2 linked regions of the Ruminococcus sp. HUN007 genome follow. Each later gene encodes a partner of the first gene's protein in a complex. Links are inferred from orthologs where the notes say so. Each region holds a gene or a part of one and is shown on either strand. Other genes may lie near its edges.

Evidence for each region. Proteins that work in one complex are often made in the same cells at the same time.
Region 2: the proteins of smc (region 1) and CC97_RS17610 are in contact, whole or in part, in a crystal structure (PDB 3ZGX), measured with the Bacillus subtilis proteins. The link is inferred for Ruminococcus sp. HUN007 from one-to-one orthologs.

Annotation. Positions count from the first base shown.
Region 1 is NZ_JOOA01000002.1:2,837,433-2,846,376, reverse strand. What follows is about bases 1,968-6,131. They hold smc (chromosome segregation protein SMC), read right to left. Parts: upstream 5,732-6,131; coding sequence 2,168-5,731; downstream 1,968-2,167. Other genes in these bases: CC97_RS16395 (radical SAM protein), read right to left, coding at 5,712-6,131. Outside these bases: CC97_RS16420 (AAA family ATPase), read right to left, coding at 1-337; CC97_RS16415 (hypothetical protein), read left to right, coding at 701-1,108; CC97_RS16410 (hypothetical protein), read left to right, coding at 1,134-1,574; CC97_RS16405 (hypothetical protein), read right to left, coding at 1,656-1,883; more of CC97_RS16395, read right to left, coding at 6,132-6,479; CC97_RS21135 (hypothetical protein), read right to left, coding at 6,394-6,699; rnc (ribonuclease III), read right to left, coding at 6,686-7,372; phosphate acyltransferase PlsX, read right to left, coding at 7,374-8,378; methylenetetrahydrofolate--tRNA-(uracil(54)-C(5))-methyltransferase (FADH(2)-oxidizing) TrmFO, read right to left, coding at 8,483-8,944. UniProt on the Bacillus subtilis protein: Required for chromosome condensation and partitioning.
Region 2 is NZ_JOOA01000002.1:3,107,752-3,114,255, reverse strand. What follows is about bases 596-3,575. They hold CC97_RS17610 (ScpA family protein), read right to left. Parts: upstream 2,457-3,575; coding sequence 1,734-2,456; downstream 596-1,733. Other genes in these bases: rpmB (50S ribosomal protein L28), read right to left, coding at 3,355-3,543; CC97_RS17605 (site-2 protease family protein), read right to left, coding at 2,465-3,106; scpB (SMC-Scp complex subunit ScpB), read right to left, coding at 1,186-1,734; ytfJ (GerW family sporulation protein), read right to left, coding at 596-1,169. Outside these bases: more of ytfJ, read right to left, coding at 1-595; tRNA (guanosine(46)-N7)-methyltransferase TrmB, read right to left, coding at 3,765-4,439; CC97_RS17590 (putative ABC transporter permease), read right to left, coding at 4,456-5,301; tsf (translation elongation factor Ts), read right to left, coding at 5,390-6,307; rpsB (30S ribosomal protein S2), read right to left, coding at 6,423-6,504. UniProt on the Bacillus subtilis protein: Participates in chromosomal partition during cell division. May act via the formation of a condensin-like complex containing Smc and ScpB that pull DNA away from mid-cell into both cell halves.

The DNA of each region.
Region 1 (8,944 bases):
GTTCACTTACGATCGTCTCTTTATATTCATCTGCGAACGAAGATATATCAAAATGAATAACGTTATACCTGTTAAGGTGTTCTTTATAATCCGCAGATTCGGATATTTCAAGTCCGGCAAAAAGTTCTTCAGAATTGCACCCTCTGCTGTAATAAGCATCGATCATTCTTGCCGCCTGTGATTTTCCAAAACGTCTTGCATGACTTACTGCAATACAGTTCTTTTCCTCACGAAACAACCTGTTTGTCATATTCAGAAGACCCGTCTTATCAATGTAGATCTCACTTGAAACTATCTTCTTAAACTTTTCATTATCCGGATTCAAATAAAGTCCCATCACAGAGCTCCTTTCCTGAATGATTTTCACTTACTATTTCATTATACAATAAATCATGCTCAAAATCTATACTACAGCAAAAAATCAAATCTCACTTACAGTAGCTTTAAGAAATTATACGGGTTATTATTAAACACCTTAAGAGATAAAACATATATTCCCCAATGTGATTTTATTTCTTTACTTTAATTGCATACTAAAACATCAGATACTTCATATAAATATGGCATTCATATTTGCGCATTATGACGATTTTGCTTTTTTGCACGAAAACCATTGATTTTTTTTGATACAATGTAGTTGTAAACAACAATCCGGATTGTTGTTGAAAATTGATAAGTCTATTTATTGGGAGGAGTAAGAATGTTCAATTTTCATAATGAAATCGCTATGCAATTATCTCTTTATCTGCGAGAGGATATCGCTAAATCCGATAATAAAGAGTACACTGCTGATGAAATTGAAACAGGTAAGTTTGCCGAAGCAATGTTATATCTATTAAAAACATGTAGCATCAAAGACACTAAATTCGAAAACCAATGTATCTCAATACTCGATAAAGCATATAATGAGATTGGCGAAGATACAGCTTTGAGTCTTTATAATCGCTTTTTAACTATTTATCAGAATTCTGAAACAAAATTTGTCTCCCAATTGGACAGTAACAACATAATCACTACATGTCCAAATTGTGGTTGTGATATAACAGAAGCCAACAATGCACTAAATGGATTTTGTACTAACTGTACAAGAAGGGGTTTAATTAACTGATATTTTAAAATGTGGGGGTTTTACTATGAAAAAAAGACTAATCACACTTGCTATGTTCTTATCTATATCTTCAATTACTTTATTTACCGGATGCGGTGATGAAGATACAAATTCTTCATCCAATACCGAACAAGTAACACAGGCACCAGTGCAGACTGAACCACCAGTTACTGAAAAAACGAAACTGACGTATCCAGATGCACAGGAAGCTGCTTCAAACTATGTTACAGCAACTTTAGAAGCAATTGATGCTGTAAATATTGTAATTGGTACTGTAAAATATATAAATTTTGACGTAGCAGGACCTATAGGGAATGACGGCAACGATTATTTCAATATAAGAGTAATGGGACATTGTTCGGTACCAGACGATTATGGTCACCTTATTAATACCGACTTTAACATTCAGCTATTAGTAAATGACGAAACTGCTGAATGTCGAGTTTTAAACAGTGAATTTACGTAATAGAATGCCGTACGCACCTTCAAAACGGGCTGTCATAAGACAGCCCGTTTTTTTATAGTAAAGTCCGCCGTAAGGTGGACTTTACCTTTTCGTAAGCGTAATACCAAACGATTCGTATTTTTTCCTTCGTTCTTCAAGGCGATGAAAAGCTTCCTTTTTTTCATCTGAATGAACAGAATCTATTATTTTTTTGGATGACTGATCGATCCAGTTATCAGAATCCAGTTCATTCAATACATTTATTATATAATTCAATCCGTTGACATTCAGTTTATCTATCATAACATGAGCCTGCTGCTGTACTGTCATAAACATTGCCCCCTTGATTATTCGTAATTCATAACTTGAATTATTAACGATTTCTGTTTTCATTTTTATTATAACATCAGTAACAATCTGTGTCAACGAAAAACGCATCAGAAATACGGTCGCTGCCTACGGCAGCAATTACAGTAAACGAATAATTTTCGTTTACTATTAGCCGATATGCTTATGAGCAAACGTAGTTTGCGGATCTGCAAGGATATATATAAATAAACCGGGCTGTCGGAAGACAGTCCGGTTTTTCGATAGTATAGGCCGCCGCAGGCGGGTTATTCATTTTCATCCGGAATATCCACCTGATTCATCTTAAGCAGTTTGGACACGCCGTTCTGCTGCATTGTAACGCCGTAGAGGACGTTGGCAAGTTCCATTGTACCTCTTCTGTGGGTTACGAGGATGAACTGTGTTGTGCTTACGAAATTCTTAAGGTAGAAAGCGTACTTTCTTACGTTTACTTCATCAAGCGCTGCGTCGATCTCGTCGAGGATACAGAACGGTGCAGGTCTGATCTTAAGAATAGCAAAGTAGATAGCGATAGCAACGAAAGCCTGCTCACCACCGGAAAGCGAGATAAGGTTCTTAATGACCTTGCCCGGAGGGGCTACCTTGATCTCGATACCTGATTCAAGAATGTTGTCCGGATCGGTCAGTTCGAGGTCGGCCTTGCCGCCGCCGAACAGATCGACGAAGATCTCCTTGAAGTTTTTGTTGATAAGAGCAAAGTTCTCGGCAAATATCCTCTGCATGTCCGAGGTGAGTTCCTCGATGAGTTTTTCCAGCTCACGCTTGGAATTCTCGACATCCTTGAGCTGTGTCGAAAGGAATTCATATCGTTCCGATACTTCCTTGTATTCCTCAATAGCCGCAACGTTGATGCTGCCGAGAGCCTTTATGGAATTACGAACTTCGCCAAGTCTTTTCTGAGCCTGTCCGACATTTTCAAGCTTTTCCGCCTGATTTTCCGCCTCAGTACGTGTAAGTTCGTAATTTTCCCACAGACGCGTGATTATGCTGTCGTAATCCCTCTGTGTATTTACCTTTTTTTCTTCAAACCTCGACATCTCACGTGAAAGACGTTCCTTGTCCTCGCCGAGTTTCTTTATTCCTGCACGTTTTTCCGAAACAGCAGCTTCATATTTATCATGCTGCTCACCGGAAGCGGTTATACAGCTCCTGTAAACTTCAGTCTGTCCTGATGCCTTTTCAAGCAGTGCCCTGTTCTTTTCAATTTCAGCCCGCTTTTCAGCTATGGTCTTCTCATGACCGGCGATCTGACTTTCAAGCTCTTTTGCGCTCTGGTTCAGATTTCCTGCTTCTGCTTCACAGTGGCTTATCTCCAGCTTTATGGATTCGCAGTTTTTCTCTGCCTCCATGCACCTGATCTTCAGTTCATACAGATGATCGGAAAGCTGCTTCCTCTTTTCCGCCAGTCCTTCCTTCAGGCTCTGGTGTGAATCCGCCTCGCTCTGAGCTGCCTCAAGTTCAGAATTTATCTTTTCAAGTTCCTCAGATGCTGCCGAGAACTGCTCCTGCGCTTCCGCGATGTTCTTTTCAAGTCTGTGTCTGTTGTCAGTATAGTTCCTGTTCTGCTGCTCAGACTGCGCTAAGATCGATTCAAGACTCTTTATCTCTGATCGGAACGTCATTCTGTCTTCGTTTAATTTCTGCTTTGTGTCGTTTTCCGCTTCGATATCAAGACGAAGCTTTTCAGCTTCCGCTCTGACCTTCTGGGCGTCATCCCTTACCTGTGAGACCCTGCCTTCGAGTTCCTTTATTTTTCCGGCAAGTTCATTTATCTCATTCTTTCTCGAAAGAATACCGCCCGACTGAACAGCCGAACCGCCTGTAAACGAACCGCCTGCGTTGATCACCTGACCGTCAAGTGTTACTATGCGGAACCTGTACGAATACTTCTTCGCAATTACTGAAGCATAGTCAATATCCTCGGCAATGACCGTTCTTCCGAGAAGGTTGCTCATGATATTCTTAAAATCGGGATCAGTTTCTACGATTTCGTCGCCGAGCGCTACAAATCCGTCCTCGTTCCGTACGCCGTTTTCACGGAAATCATACGGCTTTACAGATGTGACCGGCAGAAATGTAGCACGGCCCTTTCGCAGTTCCTTGAGTAATGCGATACATCTCTTGGCCGTATCTTCATTCTTTACGATAATGTTCTGAAGAGCACCGCCGAGCGCTGTTTCTATCGCTGTGGTATATTCATCATCAACGGTTATGAGCTGTGACACCGTACCGTAAATACCGGAAATACGCTGGTTTTTCTGAGCCTTCAGTATTTCCTTTACGCTGTAGTTGAGACCCTCCATGCTGTTTTCCATGTCGCTTAAGAGTTTCTCACGCTGCTGTTTTTCCCTCAGTTCAAGAGTAAGATCATCAAACTGCTGTTTCCTTTCGTCAAACGCAGTCTTTTTCTTTTTGTACATCATCGAAAGTCCGGCAAGTCTGTTTTCACTTTCCTTCTCCCGCTCCTCGATGGTATCAAGGGTCTCCTTCGCTGTACGCAGATCTTCCTCATATCCTGCAAGAGTTTTTGCCAGTTCTTCGTTCTGTGCATCGAGTCCGGCAAGCTGACCGTCAAGTTCATCACGTCTTGATGAGGCTGATGCTATAGTGAACTTAAGGTCATTCTGTTTTCTGTACAGTGCATTAAGCTTCGATTCACGGTCCCCGGATTCCTTCTCCGCCCTGCCGGCTTCCTCCTCGATCTCCTTAAAGCTCTTTTCAGCAGAACGAAGTTCATCTTCCGTATCGCGCACCTTCTGCTCGCCTTCGGAAAGTTTGTTTTTAAGAGCAGCCATCTTTTCGGCAACTGCCTTTTTGGCGTTCTCTTCGTTTTCCTGCCTGCTTCTTACAGAAGCGATCATCTCCTCACTGTGACGTATATCATTTTCGCACACAGCAATGCCGGAACGGTAATCTGACGATTCACGCTCCACATCAAGTATGAGCTGCTTGTACTCATCTATTTTCAGCGTGATCTCACGCATCTTGTCATACGCTTCTTTGATGCTCTGCTCTTCACGTTCTTCCTGACTGACGATGTTTTCATACTGGGCAGTATAGATAAGTGAATTCTCCTCTATTTTCTTCAGTGCTTCGCCAAGTTCTTCAAGGTCGTGTATCCAGAGTGAAAGTTCAAGCTTCTTTCTTTCATCAGCGAGAACAAGAAATTTCTCAGCCTTTTCCGACTGCTTTTTCAAAGGTCCCACACGGTCCTCGAGTTCGGACAGAATATCCGTGAGTCTGTTAAGGTTATCCTGTGCCTGTGTGAGCCTGCGTTCAGCCTCTGCCTTTTTGTAGCGGAATTTTGATATGCCGGCTGCCTCTTCAAAAATATCACGGCGTTCCGTGCTTCTGGCACCAACGATCTCGGCTATTCGTCCCTGTCCGATTATAGAATAACCGTCACGGCCAAGTCCCGTATCCATGAAAAGCTCGTTTATGTCCTTGAGTCTGACTGCTTTTCCGTTTATTCTGTATTCGCTGTCACCGTTACGGTAGATCTTTCGTGTAACGGCAACTTCACTGTCATCATGATTGAGCTCGCCTGTGCTGTTGTCTATCGTAAGAGTAACAGAGGCAAAGCCTGCCGGTTTTCTTGCTGTAGTACCGGAAAAAATAACATCTTCCATCTTGTTTCCGCGGAGCGTTTTTGTGGACTGTTCGCCCAGTACCCATCTTACCGCGTCACCAATATTACTTTTTCCGCTGCCGTTAGGCCCTACTACACCTGTAAGTCCCTTGTCAAATGAAAGTACAACTTTATCCGGAAAGGACTTGAAGCCGTGGAGTTCAAGTGATTTTAAATACATTTATTTCTTCCCTCTGGTCCGAAGGAACGATCTTTATTCTGATCCCCTTCTGACTGAAATAATCAATGTTTGATCGTTTCTGTCCGGTCACCTTGCTTACGAGCTCAGGTCTGACCTCGATCCTGTACTCCCCTTCTCCGCAAAGCATTCCGTCAAGAATGTTTCTGTATTTTCTGCTTTCACACAGTTCCCTGAAGGCGGGATGATAATAGCCGCCCGCCATTTCACATTCAACCGTTTCAGATGCGTGAAGCCCGCATTTTATTATCCTTATGCCTGCAGCCTCAAAACGTTCCATGTATCCGCAGACATATCCCACCATCTCGTCAAGGCTGTACGTTCTGTACTCGCCGGACTTAAAAAGTTCAGAAAGCTTTGTTCCTTCGAGTATGACAGTCGGGTATATTCTTACAGTATCCGGCTTTAATGCGATGATCCTGCGGACCGTCATGCCGTCCTTTTCAGGAGATGAACCGTAGAGTCCGGTCATCATCTGGTGCCCCAGTTCAAAACCGTATTTTCTGATAAGCTCCGATGCCTTAACGACATCATCTGCACTGTGTCCGCGCTCATTGAGCTTCAGAACTTCATCGTCCATACTCTGACATCCGAGCTCGATGGCTGTAACACCGTAGTGTTTTAAGCTTTCCAGTATGTTTTCATCAATACAGTCCGGCCTTGTTGAAACACGTATACCGCCGAAACCGTCTTCCCCTAAAAAACTCCTGAACACTTTCAAGAAGTTCATTGCGGTAGTCTTCCGGAACGGCAGTGAAACTTCCGCCGAAAAAAGCTATCTCGCAGTTTTTCCTGTCCTTAATATATGAAAGCGCTTCAAGACAGGTCCTGCGCACCTCATCACCCGTCGGCGGCTTCACCGCACCGCTTATGGTGTGCTGATTGCAGAAACTGCACATGTGCGGACAGCCGGTATGCGGAATGAAAACTGAAATATTACTGTGCTTCATTGTAACCCATCAGTTTCAGTGCTTCCTTTGCAGCCATCTGTTCCGCTTCCTTCTTGCTGCGTCCGACACCGACACCGATCACGTTGGAATTAAGGCATACATTTACTGTAAAGGCCTTGTTGTGATCCGGACCTGTCTGGTCAGCTATAACGTACTCGACCTTTTCCTCCGGATTCTGCTGTATAACTTCCTGAAGAATAGTTTTGTAGTCGCTGAAAGCCGCATTCTTCTGTGCTTCAATGTCTTCCGGAATGAATCTGAGAATATGTGTTCTCGCTGCTTCCAGACCACCGTCAAGGAATATCGCAGCGATCAGGGCTTCGAAAGCATCTGCAAGTATCGACGCTCTTTCACGTCCGCCTGTGTTTTCCTCACCCTTGCCGAGAAGAAGATATTTTCCCAGATTGATCTTCTGTGCAAAAATATGAAGAGATTTTTCACATACAAGCGACGCCCTTATCTTCGTAAGCTCGCCTTCCGGAAGATGCGAAAAATGCTCAAAAAGATACTGTGACACAACGATGGAAAGAACACTGTCGCCCAGGAACTCAAGACGTTCGTTGCTGCGGCGGTTTCTTCTGCATTCGTTTGCGTATGATGAATGTGAAAGCGCTTCATGCAGAAGCTTTTTATCCTTAAAAGTGTATTTTATACTTTCCTCAAGCTCGGTCAAATCATTCAGCTCCCTTCTGCATTTCAAGATATGATGATATACGTTCCGATACTCCTGTTTCCACGCACTCCTTAGCCTGACGGATGGCATTGTAGAAAGCCTTGCCGTCCGAGCTTCCGTGTGCTTTTATAACGGTGCCCTGAATACCCATGAGTACTGCACCGCCGACTTCGGAATAATCCATTTTCTTTTTGAATTCATTTACCTGATCCATAAGAAGGCCTGCAGCGATCTTTGTCTTCAGATTCTTCGTGAGCATATTCTTAAGTGTTTTGCCGAAGTAAAGTCCCATGCCCTCGTAAAGCTTCAGAGCAATGTTGCCCGTATAACCGTCAGCAACGAGTACATCGCACTTCGAGAACGGCATGTCACGGGCTTCAATGTTACCCACAAAGTTTACAGGTGACTTTTCGAGAAGCCTGTAGGTCTCGATCTCCAGTTCACGTCCCTTTGTCTCCTCGGCACCGATGTTCAGAAGTCCCACTCTCGGCTCCTTTATGCCCATTACCTTTTCCATGTAGGCCGAGCCCATAAGTCCGAACTGAACAAGCGCTTCCGGACGGCATTCCGTATTTGCACCGCCGTCAAGAAGCATGAAGTATCCGTCCTTTGCAGGCATAATAGGAGCAAGAGCTGCACGCTTAACGCCTTTAAGTCTCTTTGCAATGAATGTAGCCCCTACAACGAGCGCACCGGTGCTTCCGGCACTTACAAACGCATCGCCCTTTCCGTCGTGAAGAAGTCCGAGTCCGACTGCCATCGAGCTCGTCTTTCCGCTCTTGATTATCTCAGTAGGCTCCTCGTGTATGTCGAAAACTGTATCAGCGTGGACAACGTCAATACCGTCAAGTACAAGATTATGCTTTTCAGCTGCTTCGTTTATGAGCTTTTCATCACCGACAAGCGTTACCTTCACTCCGAGATTCTGAACCGCAAGGATACTTCCTTCAATAACCGCATCAGGGGCATTGTCACCGCCGAATGCATCTACTATTACATTTATCATATTAAAAAATCAAACTCCTGATCGCAGTGTTTTCCGTTTTTGAAAATGTACTGCGATTATTTTTGTAGAAATATATGTACCGGATCTGCTGCATCCGGCGGAAACTATCTTTCTGCCGCCAGAAGCTCCTCCATTTTTTCAAGAGCTCTTTCCGCATACATCTGGTACTTTTTCTTCTTGTCCTTTATACGCTCAGGCAGCTCAGGAAGAATTCCCATGTTTGAACCCATCGGCTGGAAATTTCCGTCGTTAAAGCTGTCGCTTATGTACAGTGAAAGCGCACCGGTCATTGTTTCACGTGGCATGACGAATTCACTCTTTCCTGCAAGCTTTCTTGCAAGATTAAGCCCTGCCATTATTCCGCTGGCAGCTGATTCAACATATCCTTCCACACCGGTTATCTGTCCGGCAAAATACAGTCCCGGAATATCACGCATTTCAAAAGTAGGCTTTAAAAGCTTCGGACTGTTTATGAACGAATTTCTGTGCATTACACCGTAGCGGACAAATTCAGCATCCTTAAGGCCCGGTATAAGCGAGAACACTCTTTTCTGCTCGCCGAATTT
Region 2 (6,504 bases), 270 kb from region 1 along the record:
TCTTCAGCTTCATCGAGGTCGATAACGTCTTCAAAGTCATCCTCATTCATAACTGCGTTTTTCTTTGCCTGGCGTTTCTTTACCTTAGCCTGCTTTTCAGGCTTTTCCTTCTTCTCTCCGCCGTTTACAAGGCCTGAGAATTTATCTATAATATCCGGCAGTGTTGAGATCATTGCATTTTCCTTTGTAGCATTGACTGACATCTGAAGTAGCTTTACATCTCCGTCAGGTGAAACACAGATAAAAGCAAGAGGCTGAACGGATACACCTGCACCGGCAGCGCCTCCGAAGAGTTCCTTAGGCTGCTTTGAAGGAAGGTCGGAACCGCCTGAAGCGAAACCGAATGTTACCTTTGATACAGGAATGATAGTTGCCCCTTCTGATGTTTCGATAGGATTGCCGATTATAGTATTTACATCTATCATTTCCCTGATCTTGTCTATGGCAGTACCCATTAAATTATTTACCGGATGATTTTCCATATTTCTTTTCTCCTTTGAAACTGTATTATTTGTTTTTTCCTTATCCTTTTCTTTTAATATCTGAAGCTTGATAAAGCTGATCAGTATTCCGATACCGGCTATAAGTACCGAGCCGGGCTTCAGCTTAAGTTTTGTGCTGAAATCATAAACACTGTTTTTGCTGCTTTCATTGTACTTAAGTCCTATGTTTACATGATCTATGTCCGTTTTAAAATACGATGAAACAAACGCAAGTATGTTGTAGACTCCGGCGCTGAGCACGCCGTAATTTACTGCACATGAAAAAGCGTCCTCATCTGCCACCAGGCAGTCAACACAGACACGTGAAACTTTTATTTTACGCGTAAGTCCGAGAATATCATTCATGGACGACTTTATAAAATCGACCACTGCAGCAAAATTCTCAAGATATTCCTTTATTACGGATTTCTTTTTCTTCTTTGTTTTTTTACTGTTTTTCTCTTTTCCGTCCTCTTCAGTTTTTTCGTTTTCTGCTTTTTTCTTCTTTTTCTTTGACTTCTTTTCTTTCTTCTCCTTTTTCTTCTTCGGTTTATCGGAAGAAAGGATCTCGATGAAAAGATATTTTACACTGTAGTAAAACTCGCCGCCGGTGTACCTTAGGTCAACGCAGGCGCAGATATTGAAAAGCAGAGCGAAAACAAGGAGGATCACAATCAGAACAAGCAATTAATGATCACCCCGTTTATTCATCACCTTCCGGCAGCGGAAGCTGATCTGACTGCATCGCCTTGAGCGGAGGAAGTTCATCGAGTGAAGCGAGGCTGAAACACCTCAGAAAATTCCTCGTGGTCCTGTAGGAGATCGGTCTTCCCGGAACGTCAAGACGTCCTGCTTCCTCAATAAGTCCCTTTTCGGCAAGCTTCTGCATAACAGCAGAGCTGTCAACGCCTCGTACTGCATCTACAAAGCTTTTGGTAACAGGCTGGTTGTACGCCACCACTGCAAGCGTCTCCATCGAAGCAGTTGACAGAGCAGCATTTCGTCCTGTCTCAAAGACCTTCTTTACCGCAGGTGCATATTCAAGCCTTGTGGCAAGCTGATAGGAATCACCAAGCTTAAGCACCTGAAGTGCCGAACCCGTTTCATCATAGCGGTCATTGAGAAGTGTGATTATTTTTTCAAGCGACTCCTGGTCGATCCCGCTTCCTTCTGAAAGCACTGCCTTCGGAACAGGCTCACCGTATGCAAACAGAATAGCCTCTACTGCAGAAATATTTTCAACAAAGCTCATTATGAACTTTTCCTCTCTTTTCGTTTTCCTATAAATGTGATAGTAGTGTTATCATCGCTTATGTAGATACGTCCCGACTTTGTAAGCTCAAGAACGGCAAGAAACGTTGCCACTCGTTCGGAGCGGTCCGTAACACCGTCATAAAGCCCTTCCATATCAGCTGTACCTGTTTTGTAAAGCTGTTTGAGAATACTTATGACCTTGGTCGTCACGGAATACATCTTGTGCTTGACGATGACCCTGAATCTTTCATCAGGTCCCTGGTCACGCACAGGGATCTTTTTAACGTGCATGCCAAGGAAGGCATCGCGGAGTACGGTCGCTTCGTGTACACGCTGATAATCGGACTCTGCTTTTATAACGGCCTGTTTCCTTACAAACATGTCACCGCCGCAGTAGAGTTCCGCAAGCGCAGCTGCCGCCTTTTTACACAGCGCATATTCAATAAGAGCTCCCTGAAGTGCCTTTTTCTCCTCTTCCTCTTCCTCCGGAGCAGGAAGCAGGGCAAGGGTCTTGATGTAGATGAGTCTGGCAGCCATTTCAAGAAATTCGCCGGCCAGTTCAAGATCATGTTCAGCACACTGATCAAGATAGAGCAGATACTGTTCAAGAAGCTTTGATATCTCAATATCATTTATATCAAGCTTGTGCTTGATGACAAGATGAAGAAGAAGATCCAGCGGACCTTCAAATATCTCCAGTTTAAACGAAAGCTTTTCCATAGTCAGAATTACCTGAAAAACAGCGAACAGATAAGGTCGGAGATATTAAGCAGGAAGTATGCGACATACTGTACAGCAATTCCTATAACGCCCCTTAAAGGTCCGAACAGTATGAGCAGTATAAGTCCGAGCGAAATGTAACGAAGGTAAGGTGCGATCTTCCACAGAAACTTCGCAGGAAGGAACTGCATGAGTATGTCACCTCCGTCAAATCCCGGGACCGGAAGCAGAAGAAACAGTGCCAGATTAAGATTAAGTATCATAATATAGCTTATTATCTGTAACGCAGTGTGGCCCCATCTGAGATAGCCAGCCAATACATAAAGGAACGACATTATGAAGGCAAAAAGAAGATTGGAAACCGGTCCTGCAAACGAAACTGCCAGCATACCGAGTTTTTTGTTCTTACATTTAAAGTTGGACGGATTGATGGTAGCGGAACGGCCCCATCCGAATCCTATCAGTATCATGAATATAATACCGAAAAGATCAGCATGAGCAAAAGGATTGAGGGTCAGTTTTCCTTCCTTTTCAGGAGTATCATCACCGAGCTTTACAGCCATCCAGTTTCTTGCATACTGTCTTACCGGAAATACTGTGAACACCATAAGTGCTCCTATAGCAATACGCATTATGCTAAAATCATACATAGATGTACGTAACTCCTTTTTTACAAAGCAAACGTAAAATACAGATCCGTCAGGTTTTTCTCTGATGCGGAAACGGCTGATGATGACTGGATTCTTTTTCGTTTGCTATAATATATACACTTCTATTTTACTTTAATTTCATTAAAAAATCAAGGAAAATGCCTGTTTATTCCAGTTTTCAGAGGTAAAAAAAATTCACTCTTCTGTTATCAGAAGAGTGAATCAGATTTAGTTATTCTGGTAATCAATCAGACTGCGCGAGTCACCTTGCCGGAACGCAGACATCTTGAGCATACATATATATGACAAGGAGTACCATTAACAATTGCCTTAACACGTTTTACGTTTGGCTTCCATGTTCTGTTTGTACGTCTGTGTGAGTGAGAAACCTTGATACCAAAAGTAACGCCCTTTCCGCAGATTTCACATTTTGCCATTTTGCGCACCTCCTTAAACAAATCTTGATGTTTCCGATGAAACATCAGCGTTGCTGAAAACTCAATACATTTTCAACATTCCCAAAACATATAGAGTTTTCAGGAACGCTTTGATAATTATATCATATTTCAGATTAAATTGCAAGAGTTTTTTCAAAGTTTTTTAGCTGTTCCCCGCCTTTTCAGAGAAGGAAGGATTATTTTCATGCCGTACCGATCTGTCAGTTCTTCTCAATTTCTCCCGGAACGGCTATAAGGAACTTGATTTTTATGCCTTCATCCGAGAACATCTTTTCATGTTCAGTTACTGTGTTTTCTTCAAAACCGCTTTCATGCAGATCGTAGGTAATGTATTTTATGCTGTAGCCTGTTTCCTTAAAGTATTCAAGTGAATCGGCAAAAAGCTCATCATCATCGGTCTTGAACCAGAGCTCGCCGCCCTCTTTAAGATAGGTTCTGTAACGAAGAAGCTTTTTCGGATAAGTAAGTCTTCTCTTATTATGCTTTCCGCGCGGCCACGGATTGCAGAAATTGATGTAAATGCGGTCGATTTTATCATTCTCGTCAAACACTTCATCAATGTTCTCTATGTTGTGTACCAGAAGCCTGACATTTTCGATTTTACCGATACCAGCCTTCTCAAACTCGGCAACAGTCTTTCTTCGTGCATAGGCAGCCATTTCGCTTTTGATATCTATAGCCACATAATTAATATTCTGATTTGCCGCAGATACCTGTGAAATAAAACCACCTTTTCCGCAGCCAAGTTCAACGTAAAGCGGCTGATCCTTTGCAAAGCTCTGTCTCCACTTTCCCTTGAGTGCACCCGGATCCTTTACACAGAATTCGCAGGCCTCAAGTTCAGGTCTTGCCCATGGTTTTCTTCTGATCCTCATTATTATTTCATGCCTTTCAGTTTTTGTCGTCAGTTCCCGCAGCAGGAACTGATTCGATCAGTAATCTTGTGTTTTCATACTTCTCGTCATAGTCTTCAGGACGGAATTTATTGCTTATCCTGCTTTTGATGACTTTGAATGTACGTGTGTAATTAAGTGGTTTCATAGTCGGAAACGCCCTTACGATACGTGAAGTTTTTATCTGCTCGGAAAGCTTTTCGTACTTGGCATTTAAGACAAGTACTTCATCCGAGATGTTTTCGCCGAGTGCGATCGACTTGTCATGAAGCAGTGTCGCAATGTAATCGACCTGCTTAAGTCTCATATTGAACTGACGGATATCAGACAGTGTCGCAATAATATCGATAACAATGATCGTCGTTACAACAGCCGCAAAAATATTTCCGCCCAGATAAGGTATTTTTGCCACGAGCTTTTCAATGAGCGGATGCACCACACATATCACCAGTACCGAACCTACTCCCCACAGAAGTGAGATACGAAGACAGATAAATCCGCGGTAGTTGAATTTTTCCTCGGAATAATCCCACCACTTCGCATGGAATGTCTTTTCCATCAGCACTCCGACAAACAGTTCAAAACTTGTGCAGATAGCAACTGAAAGAACGTACAGGACAAGAAAGTCACCCTTAAGAGGGGCAAGTACATGTGTGATTATAATGACACCGAATCCGTATATCGGGCATATGGGACCGTTAAGGAATCCTCTGTTTTCAAATCCTCCGGTCTCAAGTGTACGGTCAACGACCTCAAGGAACCAGCCGAATACTGACCACCATAAAAAATAAAAAAACAGTTCAAAAACTGTATTCTGAAGGAAGCCTACATATATATGCTGCATCTTCCGTCCTCCCTTTTTCATAAATAAAAAAAACACTTTCTATATTATACTTGATAATATAGAAAGTGTCAACCGCAAAGGAAAGCTATTACTTAGTCATGCTTGCAACTTCAGCTGCGAAATCGTCAACCTTCTTTTCGATGCCTTCGCCGCGTTCGTAACGTACACAGTCAACAACCTTGATTGTGCCGCCGAGTTTCTTAGCTTCTGCATCAACGTAGCCCTGAACTGAGAGCTTGTCGTCCTTAACGAATGCCTGTTCGAGGAGACAGTTTTCCTTGAAGAACTTTTCAACCTTACCGTCGATGATCTTGTCCTTAACCTGATCAGGCTTGTTAGCCATCTTAGGATCTTCAGCCATCTGGATCTTCATGATCTTTCTTTCGTTTTCGATTACGTCAGCAGGAACGTTTTCTCTTGTAACGTATGCAGCGCCGAGAGCAGCACTCTGCATAGCAACGTCCTTACCGATAACTGCAACTGCATCTGCAGGGAGTTCTGTTTCCATCTTAACGAGAACGCCGATGCTGCCGCCGTTGTGGATGTATGAAGCGAGCTTGCCTTCGAATCTTACGAAACGACGGATAACGATGTTTTCTCTGATCTTCATACCAGCGAGTTCTGTGAGAACTTCATCAACTGTCTTGTCGCTGCCGCTGAGCTTGCAGGCCTTGAGAGCTTCAACATCAGCCGGGTTAGCTTCGATGATTGTATTTGCAACTGCAGCAACGAAGTCTCTGATATCAGGTGTGTTAGCTGCGAAGTCTGTTTCTGTGTTTACTTCAACAAGTACGCCGACATTGCCGTTTACGATAGCTGTTACAACACCTTCAGCAGCTGCTCTGCCGCTCTTCTTAGCCTGTGTTGCAAGACCTTTTTCTCTGAGGAATTCGATAGCCTTTTCTCTGTCGCCGTCGTTAGCTTCAAGAGCCTTCTTACAGTCCATCATGCCAACGCCAGTAGCGCTCATAAGTTCTTTGATTTCTGCAACGGATGCCTTACCCATTGTTATTACCTCCAGTATTAGATTATTTACAGTAGAAAACCCGAATTTCAGATATTCTCCATATTTACAGGACTTAAACTGCCATTCGGGTTTGTATTTTTATGTTAAACTTGAATTATTCAGCAGCTTCTTCAGTTGCTTCTTCTGCAGCTTCAGCTGACTGTTCGCCCTGTCTGCCTTCGATGATAGCGTCAGCC